2 regions of the Amycolatopsis sp. NPDC051371 genome follow, and region 2 is predicted to be linked to the other one. Evidence: riboswitches for the same ligand, from Rfam matches in the RefSeq annotation. Region 2 holds a riboswitch; the other holds the start of a gene.
What was found. A riboswitch is a leader RNA that binds a small molecule or an ion and turns the genes downstream of it on or off. The one in region 2 is predicted to bind glycine.
Positions count from the first base shown of each region.

Region 1: it holds a riboswitch for glycine, as region 2 does, so the genes downstream of both, gcvP (aminomethyl-transferring glycine dehydrogenase) here and gcvP (aminomethyl-transferring glycine dehydrogenase) in region 2, are expected to answer to the same signal.

Region 1 covers NZ_JBFBAG010000018.1:69,961-79,279, reverse strand. The annotation lists gene AB0M59_RS22695 (L-serine ammonia-lyase) at 1-627, opposite strand, end outside; gene lipA (lipoyl synthase) at 642-1,643, opposite strand; gene glyA (serine hydroxymethyltransferase) at 1,640-2,914, opposite strand; gene gcvH (glycine cleavage system protein GcvH) at 2,914-3,291, opposite strand; gene gcvT (glycine cleavage system aminomethyltransferase GcvT) at 3,303-4,394, opposite strand; gene gcvP (aminomethyl-transferring glycine dehydrogenase) at 4,452-7,283, opposite strand; glycine riboswitch at 7,320-7,417, opposite strand; gene AB0M59_RS22665 (helix-turn-helix transcriptional regulator) at 7,587-8,897, opposite strand; gene AB0M59_RS22660 (hypothetical protein) at 8,970-9,167, shown strand; gene AB0M59_RS22655 (3-oxoacyl-ACP reductase) at 9,164-9,319, opposite strand, start outside.
Region 2 covers NZ_JBFBAG010000098.1:1,110-10,019, forward strand. The annotation lists gene gcvP (aminomethyl-transferring glycine dehydrogenase) at 1-1,843, opposite strand, end outside; glycine riboswitch at 2,016-2,114, opposite strand; gene AB0M59_RS53005 (MerR family transcriptional regulator) at 2,157-2,735, opposite strand; gene AB0M59_RS53010 (TetR/AcrR family transcriptional regulator) at 3,014-3,646, shown strand; gene trxA (thioredoxin) at 3,643-3,972, opposite strand; gene AB0M59_RS53020 (MerR family transcriptional regulator) at 3,984-4,379, opposite strand; gene AB0M59_RS53025 (bifunctional nuclease family protein) at 4,421-4,894, opposite strand; gene AB0M59_RS53030 (MerR family transcriptional regulator) at 5,111-5,857, opposite strand; gene garA (glycogen accumulation regulator GarA) at 5,854-6,324, opposite strand; gene gcvH (glycine cleavage system protein GcvH) at 6,462-6,848, opposite strand; gene AB0M59_RS53045 (CDP-alcohol phosphatidyltransferase family protein) at 6,951-7,571, opposite strand; gene AB0M59_RS53050 (hypothetical protein) at 7,585-7,815, opposite strand; gene AB0M59_RS53055 (hypothetical protein) at 8,131-8,643, shown strand; gene AB0M59_RS53060 (hypothetical protein) at 8,678-8,910, shown strand, end outside.

The DNA of each region.
Region 1 (9,319 bases), on a different contig from region 2:
GTCCCGCACCTCGTCGCGTGAACGCCAGGACAGCTCGTTGGCCAGCATGATCTCGCTGATCGGAAGCCCGGTCGACGCGCAGTGCCCGAGCAGGTCCGCGCCCGTGCGGAACGGGTACGGCACCGGAGTCGAGTCCTCGACGAACACCGCGTCGGTCTCGTACGACTCGTCGCGGACGAAGCCGCCGCCGACCGAGTAGTACGTCCGCTCGCGGAGCAAAGAACCGGAAGCGTCGAACGCGCGGAAGACCATGCCGTTCGGGTGCGCCGGCAAGGACTTGCGCCGGTGCATCGTCAGGTCGTTGTCCTCGTCGAACGCGATCTCGTGCGTCCCGGCCAAAAGCAGCCGGCCGGACTCCCGGATCTCCGCGACGCGCACCGGCACGGTGTCCGTGTCGATCTCTTCGGGACGCTCACCCGAAAGCCCGAGCAGGACGGCTTTGTCACTGCCGTGGCCGAACCCGGTCGCGCCGAGCGAGCCGAACAGTTCGGCCTGGACCCGGGCGGTCGCGGCGAGGTCGTCGCCGAGACCGTCCACAAAGGTCCGTGCCGCCCGCATCGGCCCGACGGTGTGCGAGCTCGACGGGCCGATGCCGATGGAAAACAGGTCGAAGACGCTGATCGCCATTGATCCGCCCCTTCCTATCGCGCCAGCAGGGAGCTGGCTTCTTGCGCGGCCGGGCCCTGGTCGGCGAGGTGCTGCAGGTTCTCCGGCAGCTCTTCTCCACGGTAACCCTTGGTCTGCGCGTAGAGCCGTCCCGCGCGATACGACGACCGCACCAGCGGCCCCGCCATCACACCGGCGAAGCCCATCGCCTCCGCAGCCTGAGAATGCTCGACGAACTCCTCCGGCTTCACCCACCGATCCACCGGATGATGCCGCGACGACGGACGCAGATACTGCGTGATCGTCAAAATCTCACACCCCGCATCGACCAAGTCCTGCATCGCCGGAGCCACCTCGTCGGGAGTCTCACCCATGCCCAGGATCAGGTTCGACTTCGTCACCAAACCCGCTTCACGCGCGGCGGTAATGACTTCCAGCGAACGCGCATACCGGAAACCGGGACGGATCCGCTTGAAAATCCGCGGCACCGTCTCCACGTTGTGCGCCAACACCTCCGGCCGCGACCCGAACACCTCAGCCAACTGCGCGGGGTCGGCGTTGAAGTCCGGAATCAGCAACTCCACACCCGTACCCGGGTTCAGAGCGTGGATCTGCCGAACGGTCTCGGCGTAGAGCCAGGCACCGCCATCTTCAAGGTCATCCCGAGCCACGCCGGTGACCGTCGAGTACCGCAGACCCATCGCCTGGACCGACTCCGCGACCTTCCGCGGCTCGGTGCGGTCGAGGGCAGCCGGCTTACCCGTGTCGATCTGACAGAAGTCACACCGACGCGTGCACTGATCACCACCAATGAGGAACGTGGCCTCACGGTCTTCCCAGCATTCGTAGATGTTGGGACATCCTGCTTCTTCGCAGACGGTGTGCAGACCTTCGCGACGCACGAGACCCTTGAGTTCGGTGAACTCCGGCCCCATCCGCACCCGCGTCTTGATCCACGGCGGCTTCTTCTCGATCGGCGTCTCACTGTTGCGGACTTCCAGCCGCAGCAGCTTCCGGCCCTCGGGCAGCGCGCTCATCGGGAGAGGTCCGCGTACAACGGGTGCTTCGCGGCCAGCGCCTCGACGCGGTCGCGCAGCTTCGAACGCAGGGCGTCGTCGAAGTCGGGCTTCAAGGCTTCCGCGATGACGTCGGCGACCTCGGCGAAGTCGTCCGCCTGGAAACCGCGGGTGGCCAGCGCCGGGGTGCCGATGCGCAGGCCCGACGTGATCATCGGCGGGCGCGGGTCGAACGGGACGGCGTTGCGGTTGACCGTGATGCCGACCTCGTGTAGCCGGTCCTCGGCCTGCTGACCGTCCAGACTGGACTGGACGAGGTCGACCAGCACCAGGTGGACGTCGGTGCCGCCGGTCAGCACGCGCACACCGGCGTCAGCGCAGTCCTCCTGCGAGAGCCGCGCGGCCAGGATGCGCGAGCCCTCGAGGGTGCGCTCCTGACGCTCGCGAAACTCCTCGCTCGCGGCGATCTTCAGCGCGACGGCCTTGGCCGCGATGACGTGCTCCAGCGGCCCGCCCTGCTGACCCGGGAACACCGCCGAGTTGATCTTCTTCGCCAGCTCCTGGCGGCACAGGATCAGGCCGCCGCGCGGGCCGCCGAGGGTTTTGTGCGTGGTCGTGGTGACGATGTCGGCGTGCGGCACCGGCGACGGGTGCAGCCCGGTCGCGACCAGCCCCGCGAAGTGCGCCATGTCGACCATGAGGCGAGCGTCGACAAGGTCCGCGATGCGGCGGAACTCGGCGAAGTCGAGCTGACGCGGGTAGGCGGACCAGCCGGCGATGATCAGCTTCGGCTTGTGCTCGACGGCGAGGCGCTCGATCTCGGCGAGGTCGACGATGCCGGTCTCTTTGTCGACGTGGTAGGCGACGACGTTGTAGAGCTTGCCCGAGAAGTTGATTTTCATCCCGTGCGTCAGGTGGCCGCCGTGCGCCAGGTCGAGCCCGAGGATCGTGTCGCCCGGCTTGAGCACGGCGAACATCGCGGCCGCGTTGGCCTGCGCGCCCGAGTGCGGCTGGACGTTCGCGTGCTCGGCGCCGAACAGGGCCTTCGCGCGGTCGATGGCGAGCTGCTCGACGACGTCGACGTGCTCGCAGCCGCCGTAGTAGCGGCGGCCCGGGTAGCCCTCGGCGTACTTGTTGGTCAGCACCGAGCCCTGCGCCTCGAGCACGCCCACCGGGGCGAAGTTCTCGGAGGCGATCATCTCCAGGGTGGACTGCTGGCGGGTCAGCTCGTCGGCGACGGCCGCCGCGACCTCGGGGTCGACGTCGGCGAGGTGAGCGTCGAAAGTCGTCATCAGTTCTCCTGGGTGAGCTGGGCGTACGCGGCGGCGTCGAGCAGCTCCGGGACGTCGCCCGTGAGCCGCACCTTGAGCAGCCAGCCTTCCGTGTACGGGTCGGAGTTGATGACCTCGGGGGTGTCGGCTGTGGTGCCGTTCACCTCGACGACCTCGCCGGAGACCGGCGCGTACAGCTCGCTGACCGACTTGGTCGACTCGACCTCGCCGAACACCTCGCCCGCGGTGATCGCCGAACCGGCCTCGGGCAGCTGGACGAACACGATGTCACCGAGCGATTCGGCGGCGAAGGCGGTGATGCCGACGGTGGCGACGCCGTCCTCGACGTTCAGCCACTCGTGTTCCTTCGTGTACTTCAGGTTCTCGGGGATGCTCACGGTGAAAGTCCTTACGCGCGGGAGTAGAAGGGAAGGGCGACGACCTCGACGGGCTCGATCCTGCCCCGGATGTCGACGGACAGCTCGGTGCCGGGCTCGGCGTACGCCCGATCGACGTACGCCATGGCGATCGGGTAACCCAGCGTCGGCGACAGCGCGCCGCTGGTGACCTCGCCGATCTCGGTGCCGTCGGCCAGCACCGGGTAGCCGTGCCGCGGAGCGCGGCGACCGGCGCCTTTCAGTCCCACTCGCACCCGCGGGACGTCCTGCTTGGACCGCTCTTCGAGGGCCGCGCGGCCGACGAAGTCACCCGGCTTCTCGAACTTGACGACACGCCCGAGCCCGGCCTCGAAGGGGCTCTGCTCGAGAGTCAACTCGTTGCCGTACAACGGCATCCCGGCTTCCAGGCGCAGCGTGTCGCGGCAGGCCAGGCCGGCCGGGACCAGGCCGTGCGGCTCGCCGGCCTCCATCAGCAGACGCCACAGCGCGGGCGCCTCGTCGGCGTTCACGAACAGCTCGAAGCCGTCTTCCCCGGTGTAGCCGGTGCGGGCGAGGAGGACGTCGTGGCCCTTCACGACCGCCGGGACGCTGGCGTAGTACTTGAGCGCGCCCAGGTCGGCGTCGGTGACGGCGCCGAGGATCGCGACGGCGTTCGGGCCCTGGACGGCGATCAGCGCGGTGGTCTCGCTGCGGTCGTCTACGACGGCATCGAAGCCCGCGACCCGCTCTTCCAGGGCGTCGGCGACGACCTTCGCGTTGCCCGCGTTCGCGACGACCAGATAGTGCTCGTCGGCCAGCCGGTAGACCACCAGGTCGTCGAGCACACCGCCGGAGGCGTCGCAGATCATCGTGTACCGAGCGCGGCCCGGCTTGACCCCGGTGAGGTTGCCGACCAGGGCGAAGTCCAGGACGTCGGCCGCCTGCTTGCCGGTGACGTGGATCTCGGCCATGTGCGAGAGGTCGAACAGCCCGGCCGCCTCGCGGACGGCCTTGTGCTCGGCCAGTTCGCTGTTGTAGCGGACCGGCATGGACCAGCCGGCGAAGTCGGTGAACAGCGCACCGAGTCCCTTGTGGACTCCGTGCAGGGAGGTTTCGCGAGACATGTTCGCCTTCCGTAGGTGGTCGTGAGTGAGAAACAGTGTTCTAACCCTGTTTCACACTCACGACCCGTACTCGCTGAGGGGCGGGCAGGAGCAGACGAGGTTGCGGTCACCGCGGGCGCCGTCGATGCGCCGCACCGGCGGCCAGTACTTGTTCTTGCGCGATACCCCGGCCGGGTAGACGGCCAGCTCGCGGTCGTAGGGCTTGTCCCACTCCCCGACCAGCGTCTCGGCGGTGTGCGGCGCCCCGCGCAGCGGCGACTCCTCCGCGCTCCAGCGACCGGAAGCCACCTCGTCGATCTCGGCCCGGATCGCGATCATCGCGGCGATGAACCGGTCGATCTCGCCCAGGTCCTCGGACTCGGTCGGCTCGACCATCAGCGTCCCCGCGACCGGGAACGACATCGTCGGCGCGTGGAAGCCGTAGTCGATGAGCCGCTTCGCGACGTCGTCGACCGTCACACCGGTCTCCTTGGTGATCTGCCGCAGGTCGAGGATGCACTCGTGCGCGACCAGGCCGTCCTGCCCGGTGTAGAGCACCGGGTAGTGCGGGGCCAGCCGCGAGGCGACGTAGTTCGCGGCCAGCACGGCGACCTTCGTGGCCGCGGTCAGGCCGGGCGCGCCCATCATCCGGACGTAGGCCCAGGAGATCGGCAGGATCGACGCCGAGCCGTAGGGCGCGCCGCTGATCGGGCCGACGCCGGTCGCCGGGCCGGCGGCGTCCAGCAGCGGGTGGTTCGGCAGGTACGGCGCGAGGTGCGCGCGCACCGCGACCGGGCCGACGCCCGGGCCGCCACCGCCGTGCGGGATGCAGAAGGTCTTGTGCAGGTTCAGGTGCGAGACGTCGCCGCCGAACTCACCCGGCTTGGCCAGGCCGAGCAGGGCGTTGAGGTTCGCGCCGTCGACGTACACCTGGCCGCCGCCGTCGTGGACGATCTTGCCCAGCTCGTCGATCGAGTGCTCGTACACGCCGTGCGTGGACGGGTAGGTGACCATGATGGCGGCGAGCGTGTCGCGGTGGGTATCCACCTTGGACCGCAGGTCGGCCAGGTCGACGTTGCCCTCGTCGGTGCACTTGACGACGACCACGCGCATCCCGGCGAGCACCGCGGACGCGGCGTTCGTGCCGTGCGCCGACGACGGGATCAGGCAGACGTCACGCCCCTCGTCACCGTTCGCGCGGTGGTACGCGCGGATCGCGAGGAGGCCGGCCAGCTCGCCCTGGCTGCCCGCGTTCGGCTGCAGCGACACCTTGTCGTAGCCGGTGACCTCGGCCAGCCAGTCGGCCAGCTGCTCCACGAGCGTGTGGTAGCCCCCGGCGTCTTCGGCCGGCGCGAACGGGTGGATGCCGGCGAACTCGCGCCAGCTGATCGGCTCCATCTCGGTGGTGGCGTTCAGCTTCATCGTGCAGGAGCCGAGCGGGATCATGCCGCGGTCGAGCGCGTAGTCCTGGTCGGACAGCCGGCGCAGGTAGCGCAGCATCGCCGTCTCGGAGCGGTGGGTGCCGAAGACTTCGTGGCCCATGAAGCCGCTCTCGCGGGCCAGGCCGTTCGGCAGCGCGACGCCGTCGTTGACCTCGTCCTCGACGCCGAACGCGCGAAGGACCTTCGCGGCGATCGCCGGGGTGCTGACCTCGTCGAAGGCGACGCGCACGTGGTCGGCGTCGACGTGACCGAGGTTGATCCCGGCCTCGCGGGCGGCCGCGTGGACCTCGGCGGCCTGGCCGGGAACGTGCGCGACGACGGTGTCGAAGAAGGATTCGTGCACCACCTCGACGCCGGTCTTGCGCAGGGCCCCGGCGAAGCCGGCGGCGAGGCCGTGGACGCGCTGGGCGATCCGCTTGAGGCCGTCCGGACCGTGGTAGACCGCGTACATCGCGGCCAGCACGGCGGGCAGGACCTGCGCGGTGCAGATGTTCGACGTCGCCTTCTCGCGGCGGATGTGCTGCTCACGGGTCTGCAGCGCCAGCCGATAGGCGGAGTTGCCGTCGGCGTCGACCGAGACGCCGACCAGGCGCCCGGGCAGCGAGCGCTCGAGCCCGGCGCGAACCGACATGAACCCGGCGTGCGGGCCGCCGTAGCCGACCGGGACGCCGAAGCGCTGCGTCGACCCGGCGGCGACGTCGGCGCCGAACTCGCCCGGCGAAGTGATCAGCGTCAGCGAGAGGAGGTCGGCGGCGACGGTGAACAGCGCGCCCGCGGCCTTCGCCGACTCGGAAATCGCGTGGTAGAAGCCGCGGCCGCGCAGCACGCCGGACGCGCCCGGGTACTGGACGACAACGCCGAAGAAGTCGTCCGGCAGGCCGGTGAGCAGGTCACGGACCTCGACCTCGATGCCCAGGGCCTCGACGCGGGTGCGCACGACGGCGATGGTCTGCGGCAGGCACTCGGCGTCCAGGACGACCTTGTTCGACTTCGACTTCGACGCGCGGCGCATCAGCGTGACGGCCTCGGCGACGGCGGTCGACTCGTCCAGCAGGGACGCGTTCGCGGTGGCCAGCCCGGTCAGGTCGGCGACCATCGTCTGGAAGTTGAGGAGCGCTTCGAGCCGGCCCTGCGAGATCTCCGGCTGGTAGGGCGTGTACGCGGTGTACCAGGCCGGGTTCTCGAGGACGTTGCGGCGGATCACGCCGGGGGTGACGGTGTCGGAGTAGCCGAGGCCGATCATCTGCGTCATCGGGCGGTTGCGCGCGGCGAGCGCGCGCAGCTCCGCGGTGGCGTCCTCTTCGGACGCGGCGGGCGGAAGCCGCAGGTCAGCGGTGGCACGGATGGCACTCGGCACGGCCGCGCCGACGAGGGCGTCCAGGCTGCCGTAGCCGCACTCGGCCAGCATCTTCGCGCGTTCGGCCTCGGACGGGCCGATGTGGCGGGCGTCGAACTGCGTGGAAGTGATGGGAGCTCCTCGGGCCGGGCACACGGGTGCGCTGGGAACTCCCCCTCTGTCATGGCACCTGAGAGTTTCACCGTGTGGACACGGCTTTCACCTTGGGTGAGGCGCGGGTGCGCCTGCTTTCCAGAGTGGCCTCGCGCGAAGCGGTAACAGGTACCTGAGAGATTCTGGGGAGTTTGCTCCTTCGGTGCCCCACTGACTTCGTGAGGGCTCTCCCGCCTCGGCTCGACGGCCCGATCTGCAGTTGTGGCGGCTACCGTACCTGCCGCCTTCGAGGTCCGTCTACTTCATCGGGCCAACGCCACATCAGCCTTCGAGTCCGCTTCGATCCGCGACCCGCCGCACCACCCGCCCGGCCAGCGACGGCGGCCGCCGGACCCGGCCGGACGGCAGGACCAGCCGTTTCAGCGGCCCGCCCAGCGGCACCGGCGGGTGGCCGGCCCCCAGCAGCACCTGCTCCACGATCTGCTCGGCGAACCACGCCACCGAGTCGTTGAGCCGGTCCAGCGAGGGACTGTCGCCGTCGAAGACGTCCGCGTCGTCGAGCGTCACCTCGTAGTACGCGCAGCCCGGCGGGATCCCGGCCGCGACCGCCTCCTCGATCGCGCGCGCCCCGGCCAGCGGGTCCGAGAACCCCGCTTCGAGCAGCGGCTCGCGGTAAATGCGCGCTGCCCGCTCGCGCATGCGGGGGCCGTAGCGGACCACGAGCGGGAGGCGGCCGGTCAGGTCGGGCACGGCCAGTCCGTGCAGCAGCATGATCGGCGGAACCGAGTGCACCAGCCGCGGCGCGGGCTCGGCCAGCTCGCGGGCGGTGATCCGGACGCGGTCGGCCATCGCGTCCGGGAGGCCGAAGTAGCGGAAGTCGACGTTGCCGAACCCGAGGCCGTCGGCGACCAGCGACGCCAGCAGCTCGCCGTACCCCCAGATCGGCGACAGCACCACGACCGGCGGCGCGGCGACGACCGGCGACGACGCGGGCGGGCGTGTCGCCTCCTGCTCGGGCACCTGGATCACCAGCCGCGGCGGCTCGTGCCAGTCGTGCACCTCGGCGACCCGCCAGTACAGGCCGAGCGGCCGCCACAGCTCGCCGAGGACGTCGTGCTCGAGGATCCGGCGCACCTCGGCGTCGTCGTGGGGGAAGTCCCGCGGCGCCACGATGCCGACGTAGTGGTGGTAGGTGACGCGGACCTCGTCGCCGCGGGTCGCGGAGCGGATCCGCATCTCCCAGTCGACCGGCGACGCGGCGATGAGGTTGGCCACCTGCGTGCCGGGCGAGGAGTAGACGAGCGCCGTGGCCTGCCGCAGGAACTGCCCGGCCTGGTCGATGCCCTCGCGCAGCGCCTTCGCGGCTTGGGCGACGTGCACCGGGCTCGCGAGGCTGTCGGGCAGCACGCCGGCGACGCGCAGCAGCTCGGCCTCCCCGAGCCCGGTGACCTCGGCGAGCTGCGCCCAGTGGTCGAAGACGGTCACCTTCGGCGCGTGCCGGTGCTCGATCCAGCTGCGCAGCGTCGACGTCGGGACGCCGATGCGGCGCGCGGCCTCGTCCAGGGAGAGCCCCCTGGCCCGGATGCCGGTCCGGACCGCTTCCGCCCACTCGTCGGCGCGCCAGTGCGTCACCTCACAAAGCTAACGAAACCCGCTAGCTTTGCGCAGGGACGAATCGCCCACCCGGCATCGACGCTGGTCACCATGACCACCACCATCATCGCCCTGACCCTGATCGTCGGCGTGCTGACCTTCGCCGCCGGCGCGTTCCTCGCCTCCGAGATCGCCGTCCGGGTGCTCCGCCGACGCGAAAAGCTGGTCTCCGAAGAGCGCAAGAAGCTCAACGCCGCCTGGAGCTACCTGCGGGAGGTCTACGGCGTCAAGAAACCGACCAAGCGTTAGAGCGGGGTGACGTACGCGCCGGAGATGCCGCCGTCGACCAGGAACTGCGACGCCGTGATGAAGCTGGCGTCGTCGCTGGCCAGGAACGCGACCGCGGCCGCGATCTCCGACGGCTCGGCGAACCGGCCGACCGGCACGTGCACCAGCCGCCG
Region 2 (8,910 bases):
CCATCACGGCGCTCGCCGCGTTCGTGCCGTGGGCGCTCGCCGGGATCAGGCAGACGTCGCGCTCGCCCTCGCCGCGCGAACGGTGGTAGGCGCGAATGGCCAGCAGCCCGGCGAACTCGCCCTGACTGCCCGCGTTGGGCTGCAGGGAAACCGTGTCGTAGCCGGTGATCCGCGCGAGCCAGGCGCCGAGGTCGGCGACCACCTCCAGGAGACCGGCGGCGTCCTCGGCGGGCGCGAACGGGTGCAGCCCGGCGAACTCCGGCCAGGTGATCGGCTCCATCTCGGCGGTGGCGTTGAGCTTCATGGTGCACGAGCCGAGCGGGATCATGCTGCGGTCGAGCGCGACGTCCTTGTCGGCCAGCTGCCGCAGGTACCGCAGCAGCGCGGTTTCCGAGCGGTGGGCGTGGAACACCGGGTGGGTGAGGAAGTCGCTCGTCCGCCGCAGCGGCGCCGGGAGCGCGTCCGCCGTGTCCGCGTCGAGACCGTCCACATCGGACACCGAGACGCCGAACGCCTTCCACACGCACGAAAGCCGTTCACGGGTCGTCGTCTCGTCGCAGGCGACGCCGACGTGGTCGTCGTCGACGAGGCGCAGGTTGACGCCGAGGTCGCGAGCCGCCGCGACGACCGCGTGCGCGCGCCCGGGCACCGCCGCGGTGACGGTGTCGAAGAATTCGCCGTGCCCGACGTCGACACCGCCTTCGGCGAGACCGGCGGCGAGCACGGTGGCCATCCGGTGGGCGCGCAGCGCGATGCCGCGCAGCCCCTCGGGGCCGTGGTACACCGCGTACATCGACGCCATCACCGCCAGCAGGACCTGCGCGGTGCAGATGTTGGACGTCGCCTTCTCGCGGCGGATGTGCTGCTCGCGGGTCTGCAGGGCGAGCCGGTACGCGGGCGCGCCGTCGGCGTCCTTCGAGACGCCGACCAGCCGTCCCGGCAGCTGCCGCTCGAGGCCCTTCCTGACCGCGAGGTAGGCCGCGTGCGGACCGCCGAAGCCGAGCGGGACGCCGAACCGCTGCGTCGAGCCGACGGCGACGTCGGCGCCGAGCTCTCCCGGCGGACGCAGGAGCGTCAAGGCGAGGGGGTCGGCGGCGACGATGACCGCCGCACCGTGCTTCTTGGCGTCGGCGATGGTGAAGTCGAACTCGTGCACCGCGCCGGACGCGCCGGGGTAGGACAGCAGCAGCCCGAAGAAGTCGCCGCCGAGACCGAGGCCGGTCAGGCCCTGCGAGAGGTCTTCGACGACCAGTTCGATGCCGAGCGGCTCGGCGCGGGTCCGGAGCACGGCGAGGGTCTGCGGCAGGGTGTCCTCGTCGACGACGAACCGGTTCGACGCGGACTTCCCGGCCCGCCGCACGAGCGTCATGGCTTCGGCGGCGGCGGTGGCCTCGTCGAGCATCGAGGCGTTGGCGACGGGCAGCCCGGTCAGGTCGGCGACCATGGTCTGGAAGTTGAGCAGCGCTTCGAGCCGGCCTTGCGAAATCTCGGGCTGATAGGGCGTGTAGGCGGTGTACCAGGCGGGGTTCTCGAGCACGTTCCGCCGGATCACGGGCGGAGTGACGGTGTCGTGGTAGCCGAGCCCGATCATCTGGGCCATCGGCCGATTACGGCCGGCCAGCGCCCGAAGTTCGGCGAGCGCCTGAGCTTCAGTGGCAGCCGGCGGCAGTTCAAGCGGCTCGGCGGAAGCGCGCAGAGACTCGGGAACAGCACGCTCGGAGAGCTCGTCGAGAGAAGCGACGCCGATGACGTCGAGAATGCGCTGAAGTTCATCCCGACCGGGCCCGATGTGCCGCTCGGCAAACGGGAGGCCTTGTTCCAGGGAGGCGAGTGACGGGTTCACAGGGGCCTCCTGGGGACAGCGGGGATGGACCGAGACAACGATGTCTCGGCCTCCCCACTCTGTCCGTACCCGCAAAAGCAGGCGCCTGAGAGTTTCGCCCGAGGTTGAGCCGGGCTTGCACCGTCGGCGGGGCCATCAGGTTGTGTCCTGACGACCCGCTTTCCAGAGGCGTCTCGTCCGCGCGGTCCGGGGTGCCTGAGAGGTTCCGGGGAGGATTTGCTCCTTCGGCGCCGAGCTCAAGGTGTGGCTCGGACTCTCCCGCGCGGATTCGTCGACCGCAGGGAGAACCTTACTCCGTCCGCCGTAGTGGTGATCACCCGGTCCGGCGGGCGTTGCGGCGCTGGGTCAGCTCGTCCGGCTCGTGCTGCTCGACGATGCCGCCGTCGGCGCGTTCGGCCGGGAAATCGTGGATGGTGCCGCTGATCTCCTGCATGGCACCGCTGACCGCGATGCCGAAGACACCCTGGCCGCCCTGGAGCAGATCGACGATCTCCTCCGGCGAGGTGCACTCGTAGACGGTGGTGCCGTCGGAGAACAGCGTCACGCGCGCGAGGTCGCGGACTCCGCGGACGCGCAGGTGGTCGACGGCGACCCGGATGTTGTGCAGCGAGACCCCGGTGTCCAGCAGCCGCTTGACGACCTTGAGGACCAGGATGTCCTTGAACGAGTACAGCCGCTGCGAGCCGGAGCCGTGCGCCGTGCGGATGCTGGGTGCGACCAGCTTCGTCCGGGCCCAGTAGTCGAGCTGGCGGTAGGTGATCCCGGCGATCTGGCACGCGGCCGGACCGCGGTACCCCACCAGCTCGTCCGGCAGCGAGTCGTCGGGGAACAGCTCACCCTGCTCGCCAGCCGCGACTTCAACAGGCTGCTTCTCGGAACCAGCCTCGACCACGCAAGCCTCCCCTCGCCCGACCGGACGGCCGGCGAATGACAGCCGGACGGTCCCAGGAGCGGGACCCACCGGAGATCAACCGCCACGGTCCGGCCCCAGACCGTGAATCACACCGTGACGATTTACCTCCTTCGACGGTAAGCGCCCGGACAGACCCGGTCAACGCGACGCGCGGCAAGCCTCAACGGTCGGATGAGCCTTTGAGCCGTTCGCCGTACCCCGGAGCCGGTGGTTCAAACCTATTGCCCCCTTTTACTCAGCCGAGTACATTTTTACTCATGCGAGTAAACACCGACCTCATGGCCGAGATGGGCCTCAGCGTGACGGAGGCGGCGCGCCGGGCCCAGATCATCGGCGCGACCATCGGCGTCATCGCCGACCTCGGCTACCGGAAAGCCACGTTCGCCAAGATCAAGGAACGCGCCGGCCTCAGCAGCACCCGGATGATCTCGTACCACTTCACCAACCGGGCCGGCCTGATGCAGTCCGTGCTGAGCACGGTGGTCGAGACGAAGAACGAGTTCCTCAAGGAACGCACCGGCGGCGGGGTGGACCCGGCGGACCGGCCCGGCTACCTGCGGGCGCACATCGAGACGTCGATCGCGTTCCTGCGCTCGTACCCCGAGTGCGTCCGGGTGCTGACGGAGATGGCCGCCAACGCCGACGACGCCGAAGGCTGGACGATGACGAAGATCCTCATCGACGACATGCGGGTGCACGGGCTGGCCCGCCAGCTCAAGCAGGGTCAGGCGGAGGGCCTGTTCGGCGACTTCACGCCGGAGGTGATGGCGATGTCCGTCGCGCAGGCCATCGACGGGGTGGCCGCGGCCTACGCGGCCGACCCGTCGCTGGACCTGGAGCAGTACGGCCGCGAGGTGGCCGACACGTTCGTCAAGGCGACCGTGCCCTAGAGGACGCTGTCGAGGCGTTCCTCGATCCGGGCCTTCGGGAACGCGCCGACGATCGTCAGCACCGGCTCGCCCGCCCGGAACAGGATCATCGTCGGCAGGGACATGACCTGGTACGACCTCGTCGTCTCCGGGTTCTCGTCGGCGTTGACCTTCCGCACGGCGAGCTTCCCGGCCCGCTCGTCCGCGAGCTGGGCCAGCACCGGGCCGACCATCCGGCACGGCCCGCACCAGGTGGCCCAGAACTCCACCAGCACGGGCACGTCACTGCCGAGGACCTCGGCGGCGAACGTCGCATCGGTGACATCGGAAACGGCAACAGCAGTCATGACAAGCTCCTTCACGGGCGCGGGGCGTCGGGGACGACACAGGGATCGGGCGCTTGCCGGGCCAGCGCGCCGGCGAGCTTCGACGCCAGCTCCGCCCGGATGCCGCCGAGGCGGGCCAGCAGTGCGTCGGCTTCTTCGAGCTTGCGGCGATAGACCTCGATCGACGTCAGGCAGGAGTCGCCGGTCTCGTGGCCGCTGCGGAGGCAGTCGACGAACGGGCGGGTTTCGTCGAGGGTCAGGCCGATCGTCTGCAGGGTCTGGATCTCCCTGACCAGCTGCAGGTCGTCCTCGTCGTAGTCGCGGTAGCCGTTCGCCGAGCGACGGGCCGCGAGGAGGCCCTGGGCTTCATAAAACCGCAGCGCACGGGTGGTGACACCCGTGCGCTGCGCAAGCTCTCCGATCCGCATACCCCCGACGCTAGACGTTGACGTCCGCGTCAAGGCAAGTCTCAGGTATCGGCTCCGCGGAAGTCCTCGGGCGACACGGAGTCGAGGAACTCGCGGAACTTCTCGACCTCGTCCTCCTGCTCGTCCGGGATGATCAGGCCCGCCTCCTCCAGCACCGCGTCCACGGCGTGGATGGGGACCCCGATCCGCAGGGCCAGCGCGACCGAGTCGCTCGGCCGGGCGGAGACCCGGATGTCGCCGTCGAAGACGAGCTCGGCGAAGAACGTGCCTTCCTTCAGGTCGGTGATGACGACCTGCTCGAGCTCCCGGCCGAGCGCCCCGATGACCTCTTTCAGCAGGTCATGCGTGAGCGGACGGGCAGGCCGGACTCCCTGTTGCTCCAAGGCGATGGCGGTGGCTTCGACCGAGCCGATCCAGATCGGCAGGTACCGTTCACCCTCGGTCTCCCGCAGCAGCAAGATCGGCTGATTCGCGGGCAGCTCGACCCGCACACCGACGACGCGCATCTCGCTCATCGGGCTTCGCCTCCCTCTCGTGCACACGGGCCCAGACGCCGGAACGGGTCTGTGCCGCCTCTGGCGACGCTACCCGTCATCCCTGCGCTGTGCTCGCTGTCGAGACTATCTCGGTTCGCCTGCCGCAAACCCTTGCCTTCACGGTACGGCATGCGGTGCCGAACATTCAGTCATTGACATGGGGCCGCAAAGAGGATCTCAGTGCCCCCTTGCGGATCAACACCCCGTGGCGCCGCGGATTCCGGCCTTGACGAGGAGCGTGTGGAGGGTCACGGACAGTGCCGCGAGCTCCCGCACCACCTCGTCGGCCCTCGACTTGGCCTCCGGGTCACGGTGCCGATACACCGGTGTCACGATCTGCTCCAGCAACCCGACCTCGCGGTCGGCCGCGGCGCGAAAGGCACGCAAATGTCTCGGCTCGATACCGAATTCGGTCATCGCCTTCACCGTTCGCGCGACCAGCACCGCGTCCGGGTCGAAGAACCCCGCGGGGCCGGGCCGGACCAGGCCGTACTGCTGCAGCTCGGCCAGTGCGGGCGCATCGATGCCGGCCTGCTCCAGGAGCTCCTCCTGGGTCAGGCGCAGCTCCTTGCCGGTGGTGAAGTCGTCCGCCACCGGCAGGCCGACGTTCGCCGCGGGGGCGTCGATCGGTACCAGCCGGCGTGGCGGGCGGGGCAGGTCCGCGGCGGGCCCGGCTCCCGAGTCCGCCGCGTCCAGCTGCTCCTTGATGACCTTCAACGGGAGGTAGTGGTCCCGCTGGGCGGCCAGGACGAACCTCAGTCGCTCCACGTCCGCCGCGGCGAACTGCCGGTACCCCGAAGCCGTCCGGCCCGGTTGGACCAGGCCTTCCGCTTCGAGGAACCGGATCTTGGAGATGGTGACATCGGGGAAGTCCGAGCGCAGCTGCGCCAGGACGGCCCCGATGCTCAGTCCGTGGTTCTGTGGCCGCCCGGCCGCCGTCACTGCGCTCCCTGGCCCCCGTGACCCGGGCCGGTCAGGAAGACCAGGCGGAACTTCCCGATCTGCACCTCGTCGCCCCCCGCGAGGACGGCCTGGTCGACCGGCTCGCGGTTGACGTAGGTGCCGTTGAGGCTGCCGACGTCGATGACGACGAACTCGCCGCCCTCACGCCGGAACTCGGCGTGCCGGCGGGAGACCGTGACGTCGTCCAGGAAGATGTCGCTGTCCGGGTGGCGCCCGGCGCTGGTCGTGTCGCGGTCGAGCAGGAATCGCGAACCCGCGTTCGGGCCGCGCTTCACGACCAGCAGCGCCGAACCCGCGGGCAGGGCGTCGACGCCCTGGACCGGCGCCTCCGCGGCCGGGGCGGACTCGTGGCCTTCGGCTTCGGCCAGGAAGTCGGCCCGGAAGACAGAGGTCCGCTCCGGAGACTGCTCCGGGGGAACGCCGCCGGGCCCGTCGTTCGTGCTCACCTGAGCTCTCCTCCACACATGCTGTGTTGCCTAGTACTCAAGAACGTGTAGCTGCCAACGTACCGTGCCTGATCGATTCTCCGAGCCCCGGCTCCCCGAACCGGCGCAGTGCCGGTCCGGGCGGCTCGGAGCGGAGCTCAGCCCTTGGTCAGGGCGTCGTACGCCTCGGCTTCCAGCAGGGCTTCGAGCCCCGCCGGGTCGTCGAGCCGGATCTCGATCAGCCAGCCCTCGCCGTAGGGGTCGCTGTTGATCAGCTCCGGCGAGTCGGCGACGGCGTCGTTGATCGCGACGACCTCGCCGTCGACCGGCGCGAACAGCTCGGACACGCTCTTCGTCGACTCGACTTCGCCGAAGACGTCGCCCGCGCTCACCTGGCGGCCGACCTCCGGCAGGTCGACGAACACGACGTCGCCGAGCTGGTCCTGCGCGTACTCGGTGATGCCGATGCGGACGAGGGTGTCCTCGCCGCGGGTGGCGACCCACTCGTGTTCCTCGGTGTAGCGAAGCTCTTCAGGAGCGGACACCGCCGGTCCCCTTTCATGCCCTCACTGGCGAAAACGTGCTGCGCGAAGTCTTACACCCACACGGCGCAGCCGCCGGGCACGACCCGGGGAAAGTGGTCTCGCTCAGTCGTCGCCCGCGCCGCGCAGCGCGTTGCGGGCCTGCACGACGTAGAGCACGCCGGACCAGACGTAGAGGACCCCGCCCCAGATGGTGAAGGCGTAGCCGATCGGCCGGGCGACCGCGGCGACGTCCGAGCCACCCTGCGCGAGCAGCAGGAACGGGAAGGCGTACATCAGCACGAAGGTCGCGCCCTTGCCGATGTAGGTCACCTCCGGCGGCGCGAACCCGCGGCGGCGCAGCGTCAGCACGCAGACGCCGAGCACGGCCTCCCGCAGCAGGAGCGGCACCACGACCCACCAGGGGATGATCTCCCGGACCAGGAACGCGACGAGCGTCGCGAGGATGTAGAGCCGGTCGGCGGCCGGGTCGAGCAGCTGGCCCAGCCGGGACATCTGGTTGAGCCACCGGGCCAGCTTGCCGTCGAGCCAGTCGGTCAGCGCGCCGAACATCAGCAGCGCGAGCGCCCAGCCGTCCTCCTCCGGACCCAGCAGCAGCCACAGGAACACCGGCACGCCGGCCAGCCGCAGCAGCGACAGCATGTTGGGGACGTTGAAGGCCTGCCTCAGCAGGGACGGCTCGGCGGCGCTCGCCTGAGCGGCTGGTTCGGGTGCGGCTGTGCTCACCCGGCCAGCGTAGTCAGCACGCGCGGCGGCGGCTCCAGCCGCGTCGCTGCAGTTCGGCGCTGCTCAGGGCCTCGGGACGGCCCCGGTAGTCGGTGCCCATCCAGCGGGCGCGGCCCGGGCGCGCCTCGAGGACGTAGGGGCGGCCGCAGCACCAGACGACGCTGCTCGGGACGGTCGGGGGGCCGGCCGGGCCGGGGGTCTGGTCGGTGCTGGTTTCGGGGCTGGTCACAGCGTCGGCGTTCATCGCTCTCACGGGCTCGGTACGGGTGTCGGGGACGGGAAGCTCGTCGGCCTCCACCAAGATCTTCGGCACGCGGAGCCGGATCGTTAACCGTCGCGGCCGGAATTAGACCGATCGATTCTTGATGGCAGCGTGAGGTTTCGGAGCGTGAACGGAATGTTAATAGTCCATTGTGGACGGTGTTTCGGCAGCCACCGGGCCGGGCCGCCACCCGGCTGGAGTAATCTGCCGCACACCTGTGGGCGCGTCGGTCCACGGGGCCCCGGCCCGGATGGGCCAGGATGACCGGGCCAGCCTGACCGGGGAGGAACGATCGCGGTGCCCCACCCGACCACCACGAGGACGTGGCGGCCGTTGCTCGCCGCCTGCCTCGCCGTGCCCGCGCTCGCGGCCTGCTCCGGCGAGCCGGCCGCCCAGGCGCCGTCCTCTCCGGCTCCCCCGGTGGCTTCGTCCTCGCAGCCGGCGTCGACCGGCACGCCTCCCCCGCCACCACCCGCCGACGGCAGCTCGTCCGCGCCCGCGCCGGTGACGAAGCCGTCCGGGGCGCCGCCGTCGGTGCCCGGGTCGTGCGGCACCGTGACCGCCGCCAGCGGGCTGACGCTCTACGTGTTCGACAGCGGCTCCGCCGGCGTCAGCTGCGTCGCGGCGACGAAGCTCGTCGGCGACTTCCACCGCAAGATCGCCGGCCGCCAGGGCGCCGGCTCGAACGACGCGGTGAACGAAACCGTCGACGGCTGGCTGTGCACATCCGGGCCGCCGGCCGCCCAGGGCGGCACCACCTGCACGAAGGGCGAGCAGACGGTGTTCGCCGCCGTCGTGCCCTCAGAGTGACCTCTCCCGATCCGTTTCCGCTCCTGAAGGGCCCATGAAGACACTCGCGTACCCCCTGCTGCTCGTCGCCGCGGCCGCCGTCCTGGCCGGCTGCGGCGGCGACCCGGCGCCCGCGGCGCCCTCCTCCGCCGAGCCCGCTCCCGTCCCCGCGGCGGCCGCGGCGGCCGGGTCGACGGCGCCGGGCGTGCCGTGCGGCGACGTCACCGGCACGGGCGGCGTGAAGACGGCGGTCATCGCGCACGGCCAGGTCGACTGCGCCGCGGCGAC